Regions from separate parts of the Afipia sp. GW823-FHT06G09 genome, predicted to be linked through region 1. Evidence: predicted binding sites of a transcription regulator. Region 1 holds the regulator's gene; each other region holds the start of a gene.
What was found. The regulator PhoB, encoded in region 1, activates phosphate uptake and scavenging genes when phosphate is short. The targets are predictions, from matches to a motif close to TGTCATNNANCTGTCAT.
Positions count from the first base shown of each region.

Region 1 (4,213 bases):
CACGGTCACGATAGCGTCGGTCGGATTAATCGAGACAATCTTGTCGAGGCGGCGCGTGTCCAGCATGATTTCGCCGCCGAGCGGAATAGCACCACCCAGCACACCCGAGCCATTGCCATAGGGAATGATCGGAATGTTGCGCGCCTTCGCAAGCTGAACGATCCGAATGATCTCATCCTCGTTCGCTGGACGCACAACCAGGCGCGGCACCGCTCCGGCGAGCGTGCCTGCGCGTTCGCGGAAAACCGCGAACGGAAGACGGTCGCGTGCATAGCCGAGACGCTGATCGAACGATGCCAAAACGTTGGCGTTGCCAACAATTGCGCCGAAAGCTGAGACAAGGCTTTCATCAACGCGATCCGTTTCGCGCACTGCGGCGATGGTGGTAGCAGTCATGACAGCCCCTTTTCAGAGGCCAAATTCGCCACGCTCACTCGGCGCACTCCCCTGATCGCATTATGTTTTCTGGCGATTGAACAAGTAGCTTGAGCAATCGTTTGTTCAAAAAGTCGTATAAACTACGCCAGTGGTCAAGCTAAAATTTCAGCGTGGAGCTGGACCTGTGGAAGCGCGGATGACCAGACCGTCTGGCGCTAATGGCGCGACGGGTTGCGGTGTACCGCCATTCAAAAGGTCGATCAGAAGATCGGACGCAATTTCGCCCATCACTTCCGTAGGCATTTTCACCGACGTCAGTTGCGGATAGAGCATCGTCGCCACCGGTGCGTCGTGCAGGCCCACCACCGATATGTCGCGCGGGATTTGGAGACCGGCTTCATGCAACACCGCCATCGCACCAGCTGCGGTGACCAGCGTCGCACCAAGAACAGCCGTGGGCTTTAGCGCAAGAAGGCTGCGCATCGCATCCGCTCCACCCTCCGCAGTATACCCAGCGACGGCGACGAGTTTCGGATCGAACGGAATACCGTGCCGCTTCAATCCGTCGCGATAGCCGGCCAATCGTTCGCCAGCATTGAATCCGCCGGGACGGCCCGCAAGATGCGCAATCCGCCTGTGCCCCATCTGCGCCAGATGATCGACGGCAATCGCTGCAGCGGCGCGGCTGTCCAGCACGACGCAATAAGGACTCCCCGACAATTGCCGGTTCAGCAGGACGAAAGGCGTGTGAGTGGATTCAAGCTCTTCGCGCAACAAACTGTCGTCGTCGAGACTCGCGACGAGCAGCCCATCAGCACGATTGCCGTGCGACAGGCGATGATACACAGCGTCGGTCGCACCTGACTCCCTATGAGCGATCAGCAATGAATAGCCATGCCGTGCTGAAGATTTTTCGGCACCGCGAATAGCCGACGCAAACACCGGATTGTCGAGCTGGGGAACGATAAGACCGAGTGTTCGACTGCGCGAGGTCCGCAAACTCTGCGCGAGCGTATTCGGCGAATAATCCAGGCTACGAGCGCTTTCAAGAATCCGTTGGCGCGTCTCCGGGCGAATGCGCTGGCTTTCCTCGCCGCGCAACACGCGTGAAGCGGTGGATACGTCCACTCCCGCCATACGCGCAACATCGGCTAATCTCGGCCTCATCGATTTCAATATCCCAAGCAATGCCCAGCGCAACGAGCGTAGACTTGGAGGCTTGATAAAACAAGCAACCGTCAACCAATAGGCTCGACGCCATCCGGCCATCCACGTACAAAGCCTGTCGAAGAGCCCAGATAAGCGAGCCGGGATACATCCATGAGCGTTACCATCTATCACAATCCGGATTGCGGAACGTCACGCAACACGCTTGCAATGATCCGGCAAAGCGGAGCCGAGCCGGAGATTATCGAGTATCTGAAGCACCCGCCCACCCGCGCGAGGTTGCTCGAGCTTACTGCGGCGATGAGAATTTCGGTGCGCGCGCTGCTGCGCGAGAAGGGCACGCCCTATGCCGAACTTGGGCTCGGCGATCCAAAGTGGGCAGATGACGAACTTCTCGATCTGATGGTCGCACATCCCATCCTGATCAATAGGCCGATTGTCGTGACGCCCAAAAGCACCAAACTATGCCGGCCATCGGAGGCGGTGCTCGATATTCTGCCCAATCCCCACATCGGCAGATTCGTCAAGGAGGACGGAGAAGTCATCAACGCGATCTGACCGCCCGCAGGCGGCTGAACCGACACCTCACGTATGCGAGATGAAGGTCAGCTAGCCCGCGGCTCAGTTCTGTGAATCAGCCTTGGCGAAACGATCGTCGAGCGCATAACCCGCGCCACGAACTGTGCGGATCGGATCCGACTCACGCCCAAGATTCAGCAGTTTCCTGAGGCGGCCGATATGCACGTCCACCGTACGCTCGTCGATATAGATGTCACGGCCCCACACGCCGTCAAGCAACTGCTCACGGCTGAAGACGCGCCCTGGATGCTCCAGGAAGAACTCCAGAAGCCGATATTCGGTCGGACCAAGATCGATCGGACGGCCGGAACGGGCAACACGCCGGCGGTCCCGGTCAAGTTCGATATCGCCGAAGGCTAGAACCGTCGCGAGGCGCTCGGGACTCGCGCGCCGCAACAATCCTTTCACGCGCGCAAGCAGCTCCGGCACCGAGAACGGCTTGACGATATAGTCGTCTGCTCCGGTAGCGAGCCCCCTCACCCTTTCGCTTTCCTCGCCGCGCGCAGTCAGCATGATGATCGGGATCTGCTTGGTCTCCGGCCTTGCGCGGAGCCGACGGCAAAGTTCGATCCCCGAGAGACCCGGAAGCATCCAGTCGAGCACGATAAGATCCGGAACATGCTCCTTGAGCCGGGTATCCGCATCATCGCCGCGCGCGACTGTTTCGACGTCGTAGCCCTCGGCATCCAGGTTGTAGCGAAGCAGCGTGGTCAACGCTTCTTCGTCTTCGACCACAAGAATTCGGGCGCTCATTTCCAGTCCTTTAGTTCGTCGTACAAATTAACTGCCTGACGCGGCCGTTGCAAAGTTCGTCATGTCGCCCTTAGGACGTTGATCGAGCATTTGCTGGCCTTCGATCATGTAGAAAACCGTCTCGGCGATATTGGTTGCGTGATCGCCGATACGCTCAATATTCTTGGCGCAGAACATCAGGTGAATACAGAAACCGATATTACGCGGATCTTCCATCATATAGGTCAGAAGTTCGCGGAACAGAGAAGTGCAGATTGCATCGACCTCTTCGTCGCCCTTCCAGACGGTCATCGCGGCAGGCAGATCGTGCGCCGCATAGGCATCGAGCACCGACTTGACCTGTGACTGAACCAGGTCGGTCATGTGCTCCAGCCCACGGATCAGCTTCAGCGGATGGAAGTCGCTATCGAGCGCTGCGACGCGCTTGCCTATGTTCTTTGACAGATCCCCGATCCGTTCAAGATCGGTCGCAACACGCATCGAACTGACGATTTCGCGCAAGTCGACAGCCATCGGCTGACGGCGAGCGATGGTCAGCACGGCACGCTCTTCGATCAGATGCTGCAACTTGTCGATCTCGAGATCGGCGGCGACAACACGCTTGCCCAGCGCGACATCGCGCCGGATCAACGCGTCTACGGAATCGACGATCTGCCGTTCAGCCAGGCCGCCCATCTCGGCAACAAGCCGGTTGAGCTCCTGAAGATCGTCGTCGAACGCTTTGGCGGTATGATCTGAACCCATGGTATGTCTCTCCCGCGAATGCGCGTCAGCCGAAGCGGCCGGTGATGTAGTCTTGTGTTCGCCGATCGGTCGGCGAAGTGAATATCTTGTTGGTGTCGTCGAACTCGACCAGCTCACCAAGATACATGAACGCTGTCTTGTCAGACACACGCGCCGCCTGCTGCATATTATGCGTCACGATGGCGATCGTGTAGTCCTCCTTGAGTTCCTGGATCAGTTCTTCGACCTTGGCGGTCGAGATCGGATCGAGCGCCGAGCAAGGTTCGTCGAACAGGATGACCTCAGGACGGACGGCGACAGTGCGTGCGATGCACAGGCGCTGCTGCTGGCCGCCGGACAGGCTGAGCCCACTGGCGTTCAGCTTGTCCTTGACCTCATTCCAGAGCGCGCCGCCCTTCAGCGCGGCCTCGACGCGGCCGTCCATTTCGGACTTCGAAATCTTTTCATAGAGCCTGATGCCGAACGCGATGTTCTCATAAATCGTCATCGGGAACGGCGTCGGCTTCTGAAACACCATACCGATCCGGGCGCGCAGCAGGTTCAGATCGAGCTTCGGATCGAGAATGTTGGTCGAATCCAGCATCAACTGACC
Region 1 is NZ_JBXAHF010000005.1:335,041-339,253, forward strand. Features, by position in the region: gene AC1Q67_RS22475 (FAD-binding oxidoreductase) at 1-396, opposite strand, end outside; gene AC1Q67_RS22480 (LacI family DNA-binding transcriptional regulator) at 544-1,719, opposite strand; gene arsC (arsenate reductase (glutaredoxin)) at 1,699-2,103, shown strand; gene phoB (phosphate regulon transcriptional regulator PhoB) at 2,167-2,877, opposite strand; gene phoU (phosphate signaling complex protein PhoU) at 2,905-3,621, opposite strand; gene pstB (phosphate ABC transporter ATP-binding protein PstB) at 3,647-4,213, opposite strand, start outside.

Region 2 (4,213 bases), 160 kb from region 1:
GGTGAGAAGCCGCTGCTGCGCGCCTATAGCGTGGCGAGCGCCAATTACGAGGACCGGCTGGAGTTTTTTTCTATCAAGGTGCCGGACGGTCCGCTGACCTCGCGGCTTCAGCATCTGAAGGAAGGCGATCAGATAATTGTTGGGCGCAAGCCCACCGGTACGCTGGTGATCGACAATCTCAAGAGTGGCCGGAATCTCTATCTGGTTGGCACCGGCACGGGGCTTGCGCCATTCCTTAGCGTCATCAAGGACCCGGAAACCTACGATCGCTTCGAGAAGGTGGTGCTGCTGCACGGTTGCCGCCGTGTCGCCGAGCTTGCATATGGCGAGATGATCACCGAACGGCTGCCCAAGGACGATCTGATTGGCGAGCTGGTCCGCAACCAATTGATCTACTATCCCACGGTGACGCGCGATCCGTTTCGCAATCGCGGCCGGATCACCGATCTGATGACGTCGGGCAAGTTGTTCAGCGATGCCGGGCTCGCTCCGCTGGAGGCCGCACACGACCGTGTCATGATCTGCGGCAGCCCGGCGCTGCTTCAGGACACGCGGACGTTACTGCTCGACAAGGGATTCACCGAAGGCAATCACGGCGAACCCGGCGAATTTGTCGTCGAAAAGGCATTCGTCGAGCGCTGATGAGGGCATTTTTGCGGCGTTTAGACGGGCATTGGTCTCGCCAAGACTGCTGATTTATCGGATTATCCCGTCCCAAGACGCGTAGCGTAGGGACGTTGTATGGCGATTTCTGAAAACGACAGGCGCGATGCGTACCTGTCCCGGATTCAGGTCCCCGCCCTGGATGTGCACGGCTTCGCAACGATGCTGCGCCGGAGGGCGGCGTTTATCGGCGCGGTAGCCGCCATTTGTGCTGCGATCAGCCTTGCCTGGATACTGCTATCGGCTCCCAAATATGTTGCGTCCGGGCAACTTGTGCTCGACCTGCCTGCGCAAGCTGCAGCCGGCCAGCCGGTCAGTCCAGACACTGTCAGGGTTGGCATGGACAACCAGATCAGCGCCCTGACGTCGCGCAGCGTCCTCGAGAGAGTTGTCGCAAAAGAGAAGCTCGATACCGATCCGCTTTTTGGCGGCAGGTCGAAGGGGATTCTCTTCGCGCTTCTTGCCGGTGTTGGAGTTGCTCCCCCCGCTGAGCCGCATTCCATGGCATTGCGACAGTTGAATCGTGCGGTTAGCACCGCCCGCAATCCAGACTCGAATGCAGTGACCGTCAAGGTCGTTACGCCGGATCGCGAAACCTCAGTGCGCATCGCCAACGCAGTGATGGACAGCTATGTGGAACAGGAGCGTGTTGGTGTGGAAGCGACGCCGGGCAACGTTGCGCCTCTCGGTGCACGACTGGAGACACTTCAGACGCGCTTGCGAGACGCCGAGCAGCGGTATGAGAGATATCGCAATGATAACCAGGCGATGGTGGCTGCGGGGCAATCCGGCGCCGAGAAACAGGTGAGCGAGATTGCAGAGCAGGTGGCTGCCGCCGAGGCCAAGGTTAACGGTCTGCGTTCGACGGTGAATCAGCTCCAGCGTGCCCGGAAAATCCTGGATGGCGGCGGAATACCGGATGCGATCAGGGGAGGGGCAATCGGGACGTTCAGAAGCCGTTATGTCGCGGCAAGACGACTGGAAATTGATCTGTCCGAAACGCTCGGGCCACGCCATCCCGACCGCGTGATCGCGAGGCTGCAGGCAGCCGAAGCCAGGCGGTTATTGGAAGGCGAAATTCAGGACGTGGCTCAGTCCGTCACAGCCGATCTGGAACGTGCCCGCGCGACGGTGACGCAACTGAAGAACCGTCTCGAAGCGTCAAAACAAAACCTGAGCAAAACGCACGACGCGAGCGCACGCCTCAAGGAGCTGGAGCGCGATGTCGAAGCAAACCGTGCGGCGTATCAGGCTATCCTGGCCAGATCTCAGCAGGTGCGACCGGACAACACCAGCCCCCGGATATTGAGCCGTGCAACAGCATCTCCGGAGTCAAGCCGTACATTTCCCATCGGGGTTCTATTCGTCAGCGTACTGCTCGGTCTGGGTTTGGGCGTAAGCCTGGCCTGGGTGCTTGAACTGGCGGACAAGCAAAATGAAACGGCTGCGCTGGGGTAGCCGCTATTTCTAGAAGATCTCTAAGTCTCGTCGCACGCCATTGGCAAATTCAAGGGAGATGCGCCGATTTGCGGAAAATCTGCGCTCGTCGCTGTGCCGATATGAAAGGTGTCATCCAACCTTCAAGCTAACCGGTCAAAAAGAACCCCTGAGTTTCATAAGGGGTATGAGATGAGCGACATTACATTAAGTTCCGGGATCGCCGACGGGCAACCCATCGAGCCGGCCTCCAGGCCGAATCTCGACAAGGGCTTCAATCCACTCACAATGATCCTGTTTTTTGGCATCCTCGCGGCGGGTGCAATATTCGTTGCCTACAGCATTTACGTCGATATCGACGCCACCGGCACCAAGGTCACGACCTATCTTCCCTACATTCTGCTATTTGTTGCGCTGCTGATTGCGCTCGGCTTCGAATTCGTCAACGGCTTCCACGACACTGCCAACGCCGTCGCAACGGTGATCTACACCCATTCGCTGCCGGCGGAATTCGCCGTGATGTGGTCCGGATTCTTCAATTTTCTCGGCGTTTTGCTCTCGAGCGGAGCGGTTGCTTTCGGCATCGTCTCGCTGCTGCCGGTTGAGCTCATTCTTCAGGTCGGAAGCAGTGCCGGTTTCGCCATGGTGTTCGCGCTCTTGATCGCGGCCATCGTCTGGAATCTCGGCACCTGGTACTTCGGTCTTCCGGCTTCCAGCTCCCACACGCTGATCGGCTCGATCATCGGTGTTGGTATCGCCAATGCGGTCATGCGTGGACGCGATGGTACCTCGGGTGTCGACTGGACCAAGGCCACGGAAATCGGTTACGCGCTGTTGCTCTCGCCGTTGTTCGGCTTCTGCATGGCGGCACTTCTGTTGCTGGTGTTGAAGTTCGTTATTCGCAATCCGGCGCTTTACGCTGCTCCGGAAGGCAACAAGCCACCGCCGCTGTGGATTCGCGGTATCCTCATCGCGACCTGCACCGGCGTCAGCTTCGCGCACGGCTCAAACGACGGTCAGAAGGGCATGGGCCTCATTATGCTGATCCTGATCGGCACTGTGCCGACCGCCTACGCGCTGAACCGCGCCTTGCCGGAATCGCAGGTCATCAAGTTTCAGCAGACGTCAGAAGCCGCGTCAAAGGTGATCGCTGCGAAGGGCGCCGGTCATAGCATCATCGGCGATCCCCGCCCGGTAGTGACTCAGTATGTTTCGCTGCACAAGATCAACGAAGGCACCTATCCGTCGCTGGCGGTTCTCGTGAAGGACGTCGGCGATCAGGTGCAGAAGTACGGCACGCTGAACAAGGTTCCTGCCGAGGCGGTGGGTAACACCCGCAACGACATGTACCTGACTTCGGAGGCGATCCGCTTCCTGATGAAGGACAAGGAAAACGATCTCAACAAGGAAGAGGTCGCAACCCTCAATGCCTATAAAGGCTCGCTCGACAGCGCCACGAAGTTCATCCCGACCTGGGTGAAAATCGCGGTCGCCATCGCGCTGGGTCTCGGCACCATGATCGGCTGGAAGCGTATCGTCATCACCGTCGGCGAGAAGATCGGCAAGACGCACCTGACCTACGCGCAGGGTGCATCTGCTGAACTCGTTGCTGCGGGGACGATCGGCGCGGCGGACATTTTCGGCCTTCCCGTCTCGACGACACACGTGCTGTCGTCTGGCGTCGCCGGAACAATGGCGGCCAACGGCTCGGGCTTGCAGATGGCCACTATCCGCAACCTGCTTATGGCCTGGGTGCTGACGCTGCCGGCGGCGATCTGCCTGTCGGCTGGTCTCTATGTGCTGTTCTCGCACCTGTTCTGATTAGCTTGCCGCAACGGCGGCAACATAAAAAGCCCGCGCAAGAGCGCGGGCTTTTTTTCCGTCCGGCGATGCGAGCGCGGAGGCTCAGTAATCCTTCTCGCGGTGCACGTCATGAACGACAAGGCCCATGCCGGCCTCCGGCATCGCCAGCCATTCGCGCCGCTTCAGTGTGCGGCGCGTATCCTCCAGACCGCTCAGCCAGTGCTCGCGCATCGAGGTGGCCGAGAATTCGTGGTCCTTGGAATCGCCCTCATAGGCCTTCTGCTGATAGATCATCTGCAGGATGGTGATT
Region 2 is NZ_JBXAHF010000005.1:173,570-177,782, reverse strand. Features, by position in the region: gene AC1Q67_RS21775 (ferredoxin--NADP reductase) at 1-642, shown strand, start outside; gene AC1Q67_RS21770 (GumC family protein) at 742-2,121, shown strand; gene AC1Q67_RS21765 (inorganic phosphate transporter) at 2,293-3,921, shown strand; gene AC1Q67_RS21760 (patatin-like phospholipase family protein) at 4,006-4,213, opposite strand, start outside.
Region 2: the regulator PhoB is predicted to act here: its motif matches at 2,231-2,247, upstream of AC1Q67_RS21765 (inorganic phosphate transporter).

Region 3 (4,213 bases), on a different contig from region 1:
GACGGACGGAGTTCGATCCGATGTCGATGACCGCGACGCTCTTCGATGGCTTGCGCGCAGCACGAGGCCGCTCGCGAACGAGTGCCGGGCTCACGGATTCGTTCTTCGAACCACTAACGCTCCGAACGGCGCGTAAGACGGCGTGGCGAAGATTCTTTAAGCGACTTTCCACGGCCTGACAGACTCGGATTCGTCATGAAGTAATCGTGCACGTTGAAAGGTTCCTCGCCCTTCGCGGCCTTCATACGCGTTGACGACCCATCCGGCAACAACTGCCAGCTCTGCTCGTTGTCCTTGAGGTTCGCGACCATGATTTGTTCGAGAACCTGCTGATGAACCGTAGGATTTTGCAGCGGACACAGCACCTCGACGCGGCGGTCGAGATTGCGGGGCATCATGTCCGCGGACGAAATATACACAGCGGCCTTGGCGCTCGGCAGGCCGTGCCCCATGCCGAAGCAGTAGATTCGCCCGTGTTCCAGGAACCGGCCGATGATCGATTTGACCCGGATGTTCTCCGAAAGTCCGGGAACACCGGGACGCAAACAGCAAATTCCGCGGATCACCAGATCGATCGAGACACCGGCCTGCGATGCCTCATAAAGCGCGTCGATGATCTCGGGATCGACCAGCGAATTCATCTTCAGCCAGATCGCCGCCGGCTTTCCATGACGGGCGAAATTCGCCTCGCCATGAATGTGCTCGAGCATCCGCTTGCGCAGCGTGAGCGGCGACACGCCCATCTTCTCGATGTCGCGCGGCTCCGCATAGCCGGTGATGTAATTGAAGACGCGCGCCGCATCGCGCGCGATCACCGGGTCGGACGTGAAGTACGACAGGTCCGTGTAGATGCGCGCGGTGACCGGATGATAGTTGCCTGTCCCGGCATGAACATAAGTCGTCAGCCCCGTGCCTTCCCGGCGCACCACCAGCGACAGCTTGGCGTGAGTCTTGAGCTCGAGGAACCCGTAGACCACCTGCACGCCCGCGCGTTCAAGATCGCGCGCCCAGCGGATGTTGGCTTCCTCGTCGAACCGCGCCTTCAGTTCGACCAGCGCCGTCACCGACTTTCCGGCTTCGGCGGCTTCGGCAAGCGTCCGTACGATCGGTGAATCGCGTGATGTGCGATACAGCGTCTGCTTGATCGCGACGACATCGGGATCGCGCGCCGCCTGTTGCAGGAACTGCACGACGACGTCGAACGATTCATAGGGATGATGGACGACGAGATCCTTCTGGCGGATCGCGGCAAAGATATCGCCGCCATGGTCGCGAACGCGCTCGGGATGGCGCGGCACATAGGGCGTGAACTCGAGATCGGGACGATCGAGCCGCGTCAGTTGCGACAGTTCGTTCATGGCGAGCACGCCATCGACAAGCAGCACGTCATCGTCAGGTGTCGACAGTGCGCGCTGCACGAAAGCGCGGAGATCATCCGGCATGGTGGCTTCGATTTCGAGGCGGATCACCGACCCGCGGCGGCGGCGCTTCAGCGCCGACTCGAACAGGCGAACGAGATCCTCGGCCTCTTCCTCGATTTCCAGTTCGGAGTCGCGGATGATGCGGAACGCGCCCTCACCCTTGACCATATAGCCGGGGAACAGACGGCCGATGAACAGCGCCGTGGCCTGTTCAAGCGTGATGAGACGCACCGAGCCGTCCTTGCCTGCGGGCAAACGGATAAAGCGATCGATCTTACCCGGCATGCGGATCAGCGCATTCATCGCCTTGCCGTCGGACACCCGCGCCAGATGCAGCGCGATCGTGAAGCCGAGACTTGGGATGAACGGGAACGGATGCGCCGGATCGATCGCGAGCGGCGTCAGCAGCGGGAAGATGTTGTGAAGGAAGTGGTCCTCGATCCAGGCGCTTTCGGCCTTGGTGACGTCCTTCCCATCGACCAGGACGATCCCGACCTCGGACAGGCCGCCGCGCAGATCGCGCCAGATTGTCTGCTGGTCGCTTGCAAGCTTCGAGACGGTCTCGTTGATCTTGGCGAGCTGCTCGGTGGGCGTCGAGCCGTCCGGGCTGCGCTCGGTGATGCCTTCACGGATCTGTGCCTTGAGGCCCGCGACGCGGACCATGAAGAACTCATCAAGGTTATTGGCGGAAATCGACAGGAACCGGACTCGCTCCAGCATCGGGTGGTTCGGATTGACCGACTCTTCCAGCACGCGGCGGTTGAAGTGGAGCCACGACAGTTCGCGGTTGATGAAGCGCTCCGGGCTTGACCCGATCGACGACGCGGTTGAAACCTCTTCGTTTTCTTCTTTTTTAACAATAGCTTGCGCGGCGTCCATGAAGTCAGACCTCATATCGTGTCATCAGTCCGGACCTTAGGCCCGTTCCACTGAGACAATGTGCCAGTCTCATGACAGTTCGATGACATGATGAGCCAACAGGTCTTAACGACCAAGCCCTGTTCGATCAGGTCGCAGGGTCTTTGAGAAGTTCCGCGGCCAGGGCGCGGGTCACCGGCCGGCGCAGCCGCAGCGCCTCCTCGTCCAGCAATTCGACCGTCCGTCGCGCCGCCGCAAAGGATCGCTCGATACGGGTCGAGAGATAGCTGACGATCCCCTCATCCACGGTCATCTGGCGGTCGGCACAGAATTTGACGATCAGCGCCCGGAACAACAGGTCGTCCGGCGGGGTCAGCGTGACCACCGGCACGGCCCGCAGCCGGGACCGCAGATCGTGCAATGTCACTGCGAATGACGACGGCTGTACCCGTCCCGTCAGCAGGATATGGGCCCCATCTTCACGCGCCAGATTAAGAAGATGAAACAGCGCGCGCTCATCGAAGGACGCCGGGTCGAGATCATCCACGACCAGCGCGCCAGTCGCCAGTTCGCCCGGTACGTTAGCCGGCGTCAGTGTGTGGGCCGCAACCGACCGGGCACCCGCTTCGGCCGCCCAGATCGACGCAAGATGGCTTTTGCCGCTGCCCTCCGGCCCCACCAGCATCATCACGCGGTTGGGCCAGTCGGGCCACGCGTCGATCAGCGCGAGCGCCTGCGCGTTGGCCGAGCCTTCAAGGAAATTATCGCGCGTCAGGCTTTCCGCATGCGGCAAGGCAAGGGCCAACTGACGAGGACGGACGCGAGCTACCACGTAAGACTCCTGGCCGAACCGTACGCAACCTGCGGCTTGTGAAATCGTATCACGGAATCGGCGCAGTCGCGCTCATGTGCCGTGCCCACTCCACCAGATAGAAGGACACCGAAAGCAGCGTCAAGACGGTCACGAAACCGGCCAGAATGATCTCATACGGCGACGCATTGAACTGGAAACCAAGCGAGGCCAGTACCAACGCGGCGAACGACACTTGCGCCACGGTGTTCAATTTCGAGACCATCAGCGGCTTCATCGGAACCGGATTGTCGAGCAGCCAGGAGATGATCACCGCGCCGACGATCATGAAGTCACGCGACACCACGAGGATGACCAGCCAGCGCGGGATGTCGCCCGAGATTCCGAGCGTGACGTAAATCGAGACCAGCAGCGCCTTGTCGGCCACGGGATCGAGCAGCGCGCCGATCTCCGTGGTCATGTTGAACCGCTTGGCAAGGAACCCGTCGATGGCATCGCTGACCCCCGCCACCACGAAGATCACGAAGGCGATAGTCATCTGGTTCGAGGCGATGGCCCAGACGATGACCGGCACCAGCAGGATGCGGCCCAAGGTGATGATGTTCGGTAGATTCACGCGACTTTTTCCCGGCTGTTCCTGTTTTAACGAGCCCCGGACGGCTTGCAAAGGATACGGGGATGCGGCGGACCGCTCGGGGGCCTTTCTCCTAGCTATGCACAGCCTGCCCGGCGGCCATTGCGCCAAGGCAAAATCCGACGTAACCACCGGCTAACTCTCGGAATCCCCGGCATGACCGATCAAAAATCCGGCCTGACTTATTCATCCGCCGGCGTCGATATCGACGCCGGAAACCGCCTGGTCGACCTCATCAAGCCGCTGGTGCGCGCCACGGCGCGGGCGGGCGCCGATGCGGAAATCGGCGGATTTGGCGGGCTGTTCGATCTCAAGGCCGCCGGCTTCAAGGACCCCATTCTGGTCGCCGCCACCGACGGGGTCGGCACCAAGGTCAAGATCGCCATCGAGACCGGCATCCACGGCGGCATCGGCATCGACCTCGTGGCGATGTCGGTCAACGATCTCGTGGTTCAGGGCGCGGAGCCGCTCTTCTTTCTGGACTACTTC
Region 3 is NZ_JBXAHF010000004.1:528,869-533,081, reverse strand. Features, by position in the region: gene ppx (exopolyphosphatase) at 1-94, opposite strand, end outside; gene AC1Q67_RS19390 (RNA degradosome polyphosphate kinase) at 114-2,300, opposite strand; gene AC1Q67_RS19385 (P-loop NTPase family protein) at 2,428-3,111, opposite strand; gene AC1Q67_RS19380 (CDP-alcohol phosphatidyltransferase family protein) at 3,161-3,706, opposite strand; gene purM (phosphoribosylformylglycinamidine cyclo-ligase) at 3,881-4,213, shown strand, end outside.
Region 3: the regulator PhoB is predicted to act here: its motif matches at 2,372-2,388, upstream of AC1Q67_RS19390 (RNA degradosome polyphosphate kinase).

Region 4 (4,213 bases), on a different contig from region 1:
CATCGACCCGCGCACCCGATCGCTGCCGGGGCCTGTCGCGGTCAGGATCACATCCTCGCCGGAATGGACACTGGCGCCCATCATCGCCGGCAGGTTGCCGAGCCGCAGCACCGCGCCGGGCAGATCCTTGTGCTTGTCGTTGGCCTTGTAGGTGTTGGGCTCGTCGGCCTTATGCGTGGGCTCGTTCGGATGATCGAGCTTGGGCCGCATCGTCTCGTAATGATCCGGCAAGCTCGCCGAGAAGATCGCCAGACGGCGGCTGACATCGACGCGGGCGGGATAACCCTCCGCGTCCGGCGCCGGATAATTCGGGAAGCCCGCCTTGTCGTAGACACCGATCCGCTCGCGCAGCGGCGCGTTCGGAATCGTGCTCATGTCGTCATTGACGGTGCCGACAAGACCGTTGGGATGGTTGTGATCGGCCACCACCAGGATCAACGTCTCGTCGCCGTTGCGCTGCGACCAGTCGCGCGCAAGCCGGACCGCGTTGTCGAGCATGATGGTGTCGTACACCGCGCGGTCGAAATCGAGCGCATGGGCATATTTGTCGATCAGACCCGACTCGACCATCAGGAAAAACCCGTTGTCGTTCTTCGCCAGCACATCGAGGGCGACCTGCACCTGCTGCGTCAGGTCAGGCTGGTCCGGCGATTTCGCAACGCCGCCGCCCTTGAGGAATTTGCGGTCCAGCACGCCGTCCATGTTGCCCAGCGCAAACAGGCCGAGCAGCTTGCGCGTATCAGCCTTGTTCGCCGCGGGGGCGAGTTCGGCGGCGGTCGCCGCATAGGCATAACCGGCCTCCTTGAATTTCGCGACATAGTCGGTCTCATCCGCGCGCTTCGAGCCCGGCGCGCCCTTCGGCAGGAAGTTCGCCATGCCGCCGCCCATCAGCACATCCGGTTTCGCGGCGAAGTACTGATCGACGATGTCGTTATAGGTCAGGCGGCGGCGGGTATGCGCGATCATCGCCGCAGGCGTCGCGTCCTCGACCTCGGTGTTGGTGACAATGCCGACGGCGAGATTCAGCCGCCGCTTCACCAGACTCGCGATGGTCTCCACGCGCGGATCGTCGAACGGATTCGCAGAGCGGTCGGCATAGACGCCCATGGCGTTCACCGCGGTCTTGTGACCGGTCGCGAAGGCGCTCGCCGCATTGGCCGAGTCGGTGATGATCGAATCCGAGCCCGCCGTCGCCACCATCGCCATATGCGGCATGTCGTCCATCGCCAGCTTGCCGAGGCTTTTGCCTTCCGCGATGCCCTTCGACAGCAGCCGCGCCGCCACGCGATGCGCGGGCGACAAACCGTCGCCGATAAAGAGGATCACGTTTTTCGCCTTGCGCGCGCCGGTGCCGAACACATTCCAGGTCACGGTGCGGGAATTGACGCCATCGCTCGCAACCACGGTGTATGCACCGGGCGTATCCAGCGTTGCGCCGCGCAGCACCAGCGCTGACTGGTCCTTGTTGTCTTCGCGATCGATGAACAGCGGCGCGGCCTTGAGCGCCGCTGCCGCATCCTGACCGTTGATGGTGACGCGCACCTTGTCCTGATCCACTTTCGCGGCGAACTCCACCTTCAGATCGAACCGCGCACCCGACAGGATGTCCGCGCGGTCGATCGGATAGATCGTTTGCGCAATTGCGCCGGTGTTGCAGGCCACTGCGGCGACAGCCGCGATAATCAGATGTCTCATAACGATGTCCACGTAAGGGTCAGGCGCGCGAGCGCGGAAATTATGAGCGCAAGATGACGGCTTGACTACAGGGTGCGGCAAAATGAAAAGGCGGACCGAACGGCCCGCCCTCGCAAAATTTATGCAGATGAGCTGCGTCTCAGCTCTTGTCGCTGTCGAGCTTCGGAATATTCGAGCCCTCGCCGGCCGAGAGCAGACCGGTCCTGGTGTAGAGATCGAGCTTGCGGCGTGTGTCGGAAATATCGAGGTTGCGCATGGTCAACTGGCCGATGCGGTCGCCCGGCGTGAACGCCGCATCCTCGACCTTCTCCATGCTGAGCCGTTCCGGCGCATAGGTGAGGTTCGGACTTTCGGTGTTCAGGATCGAGTAGTCGTTGCCGCGGCGCAGCTCGAGCGTCACCTCGCCGGTGATCGCGCGCGCCACCCAGCGCTGCGCGGTTTCGCGCAGCATCAGGGCCTGCGAATCGAACCAGCGCCCCTGATACAGCAGCCGGCCGAGCCGCATGCCGCTGATCCGGTATTGCTCGATGGTGTCTTCGTTGTGGATGCCGGTGACGAGACGCTCATAGGCGATGTGCAGCAGCGCCATGCCCGGCGCCTCGTAGATGCCGCGGCTCTTCGCCTCGATGATGCGGTTCTCGATCTGGTCGCTCATGCCGAGGCCATGACGCCCGCCGATGGCATTGGCCTCATAGAACAGCGCGACAGCATCAGTGAACGTCTTGCCGTTCAGCGCCACGGGCTGGCCTTCCACGAAGCGCACCGAAACCTTCTCGGCCTTGACCACGCAGTCGTCGCGCCAGAACGGAACGCCCATGATCGGATTGACGATCTTGATGCCGCTGTCGAGATGTTCGAGATCCTTGGCCTCGTGCGTCGCACCGAGGAGATTGCTGTCAGTCGAGTACGCCTTCTCGGCGCTCATCTTGTAGGCGAAGCCGGCGGCCTTCATGAACGCCGACATTTCCGCGCGCCCGCCCAGTTCATCGATGAACTGCTGGTCGAGCCATGGCTTGTAGATCTTGAGGTCCGGATTGGTCAGCAGTCCGTAGCGGTAGAACCGCTCGATATCGTTGCCCTTGTAGGTCGAGCCGTCGCCCCAGATGTTGACGCCGTCTTCCTTCATCGCGGAGACGAGCATCGTGCCGGTGACGGCGCGGCCGAGCGGCGTGGTGTTGAAGTATGCGATGCCCCCGGTCGAGACATGGAAGGCGCCCGATTGAATCGCGGCGATGCCTTCGTGAACCAGTTGCGTGCGGCAATCGACGAGGCGCGCTTTCTCGGCGCCGAACTCCATCGCCTTGCGCGGAATCTCGTCGTAGTCGGCCTCGTCCGGCTGGCCCAGGTTGGCGGTGTAGGCGAAGACGCGCGCGCCCTTCTGCTTCATCCAGAGCAGCGCGGCGCTGGTATCGAGCCCGCCGGAGAAAGCGATGCCGACATTTTCCCCCTTGGGAAGGCTCTTCAGAATCGTAGTCATGGGACTTCCCTTCGGGAGATTTCATTTGGGCGGTTTGGATGCACGGCTGACAAGCCTCACCAGACCGGCTTCTATAGAAAGATTGGCGGACGATGGGAAGATGAGGCACAGAGCCTCAACAAACACAATCGTCATCACCGGGCTTGACCCGGTGATCCATCAAAACGTGAACTTATTCAAAAAGATGGATTGCCGGGTCAAGCCCGGCAATGACACGCAGGGAGCATTCACGCGCTGACCGGCCTCGGACGCTCCGCTAGGGCCGCAGAACAGGCGCTCCGCCGTCCGCAGCGTTCGCGGACGCGTCCGGCCTGATGCGCGGGGTCTCGCCGACGTCGCGGCCAAGCCGCTTCTGCCGCCAGCGATAGCCCGGCCATGCGAAGCGCGTCAGCCAGGCGTCGATGCCGTAGTCCGTCAGCCGCGTCGACGGCCAGCGGTAGATGACGGCATAGGCCAGCCAGATCACGATGAACGAGACGGTGCCGGAGAACAACACGTCGGTCAGAAAATGTCCGCCGAAGGACATGCGAAGACCGCCGGTGAGCACGCCGAACGCAGTCGCCGCGAGATAGGCCAGCGGACGCCACTGCGGCGGCGTCAGCGCGGCGGGCGCATAGGTCCAGAATGCAGTCGCGCCCTCGCCGGAGAAGAACGAACAGTTCTTCGGGCATGCGCCGCGCGGGTCCCACCACGCCTTGAATTCAAGCGGCCCGTTGAACTCCGTCACCACTACTGGACGCGGACGGCCCCAGTAGCTTTTGAACACGATGTTCGACAGCACGATCGCCGTGAGCAGAATGGTGACGATCAGAAACACCATGGCGCGGCCGGAGATCATCAGCGGCTTCACCGGACTGATCAGCTTGACGATCAGCGACACCAGCGCGGGCATCACCAGACCCCATGCAATCCACATCGCGCCGTCGCGGGCGATCGCAGCCCACGTGCTGGATTTCAGCGGAAAGCTTTTGGTCGTCGCGTCGTAGAAGAATGCGGCAACTTTCAGATCGAGTTCGGGATAGAGGCCGAACAGCAATCCGA
Region 4 is NZ_JBXAHF010000002.1:655,798-660,010, forward strand. Features, by position in the region: gene AC1Q67_RS10730 (alkaline phosphatase) at 1-1,695, opposite strand, end outside; gene argG (argininosuccinate synthase) at 1,835-3,172, opposite strand; gene AC1Q67_RS10740 (phosphatase PAP2 family protein) at 3,429-4,213, opposite strand, start outside.
Region 4: the regulator PhoB is predicted to act here: its motif matches at 1,749-1,765, upstream of AC1Q67_RS10730 (alkaline phosphatase).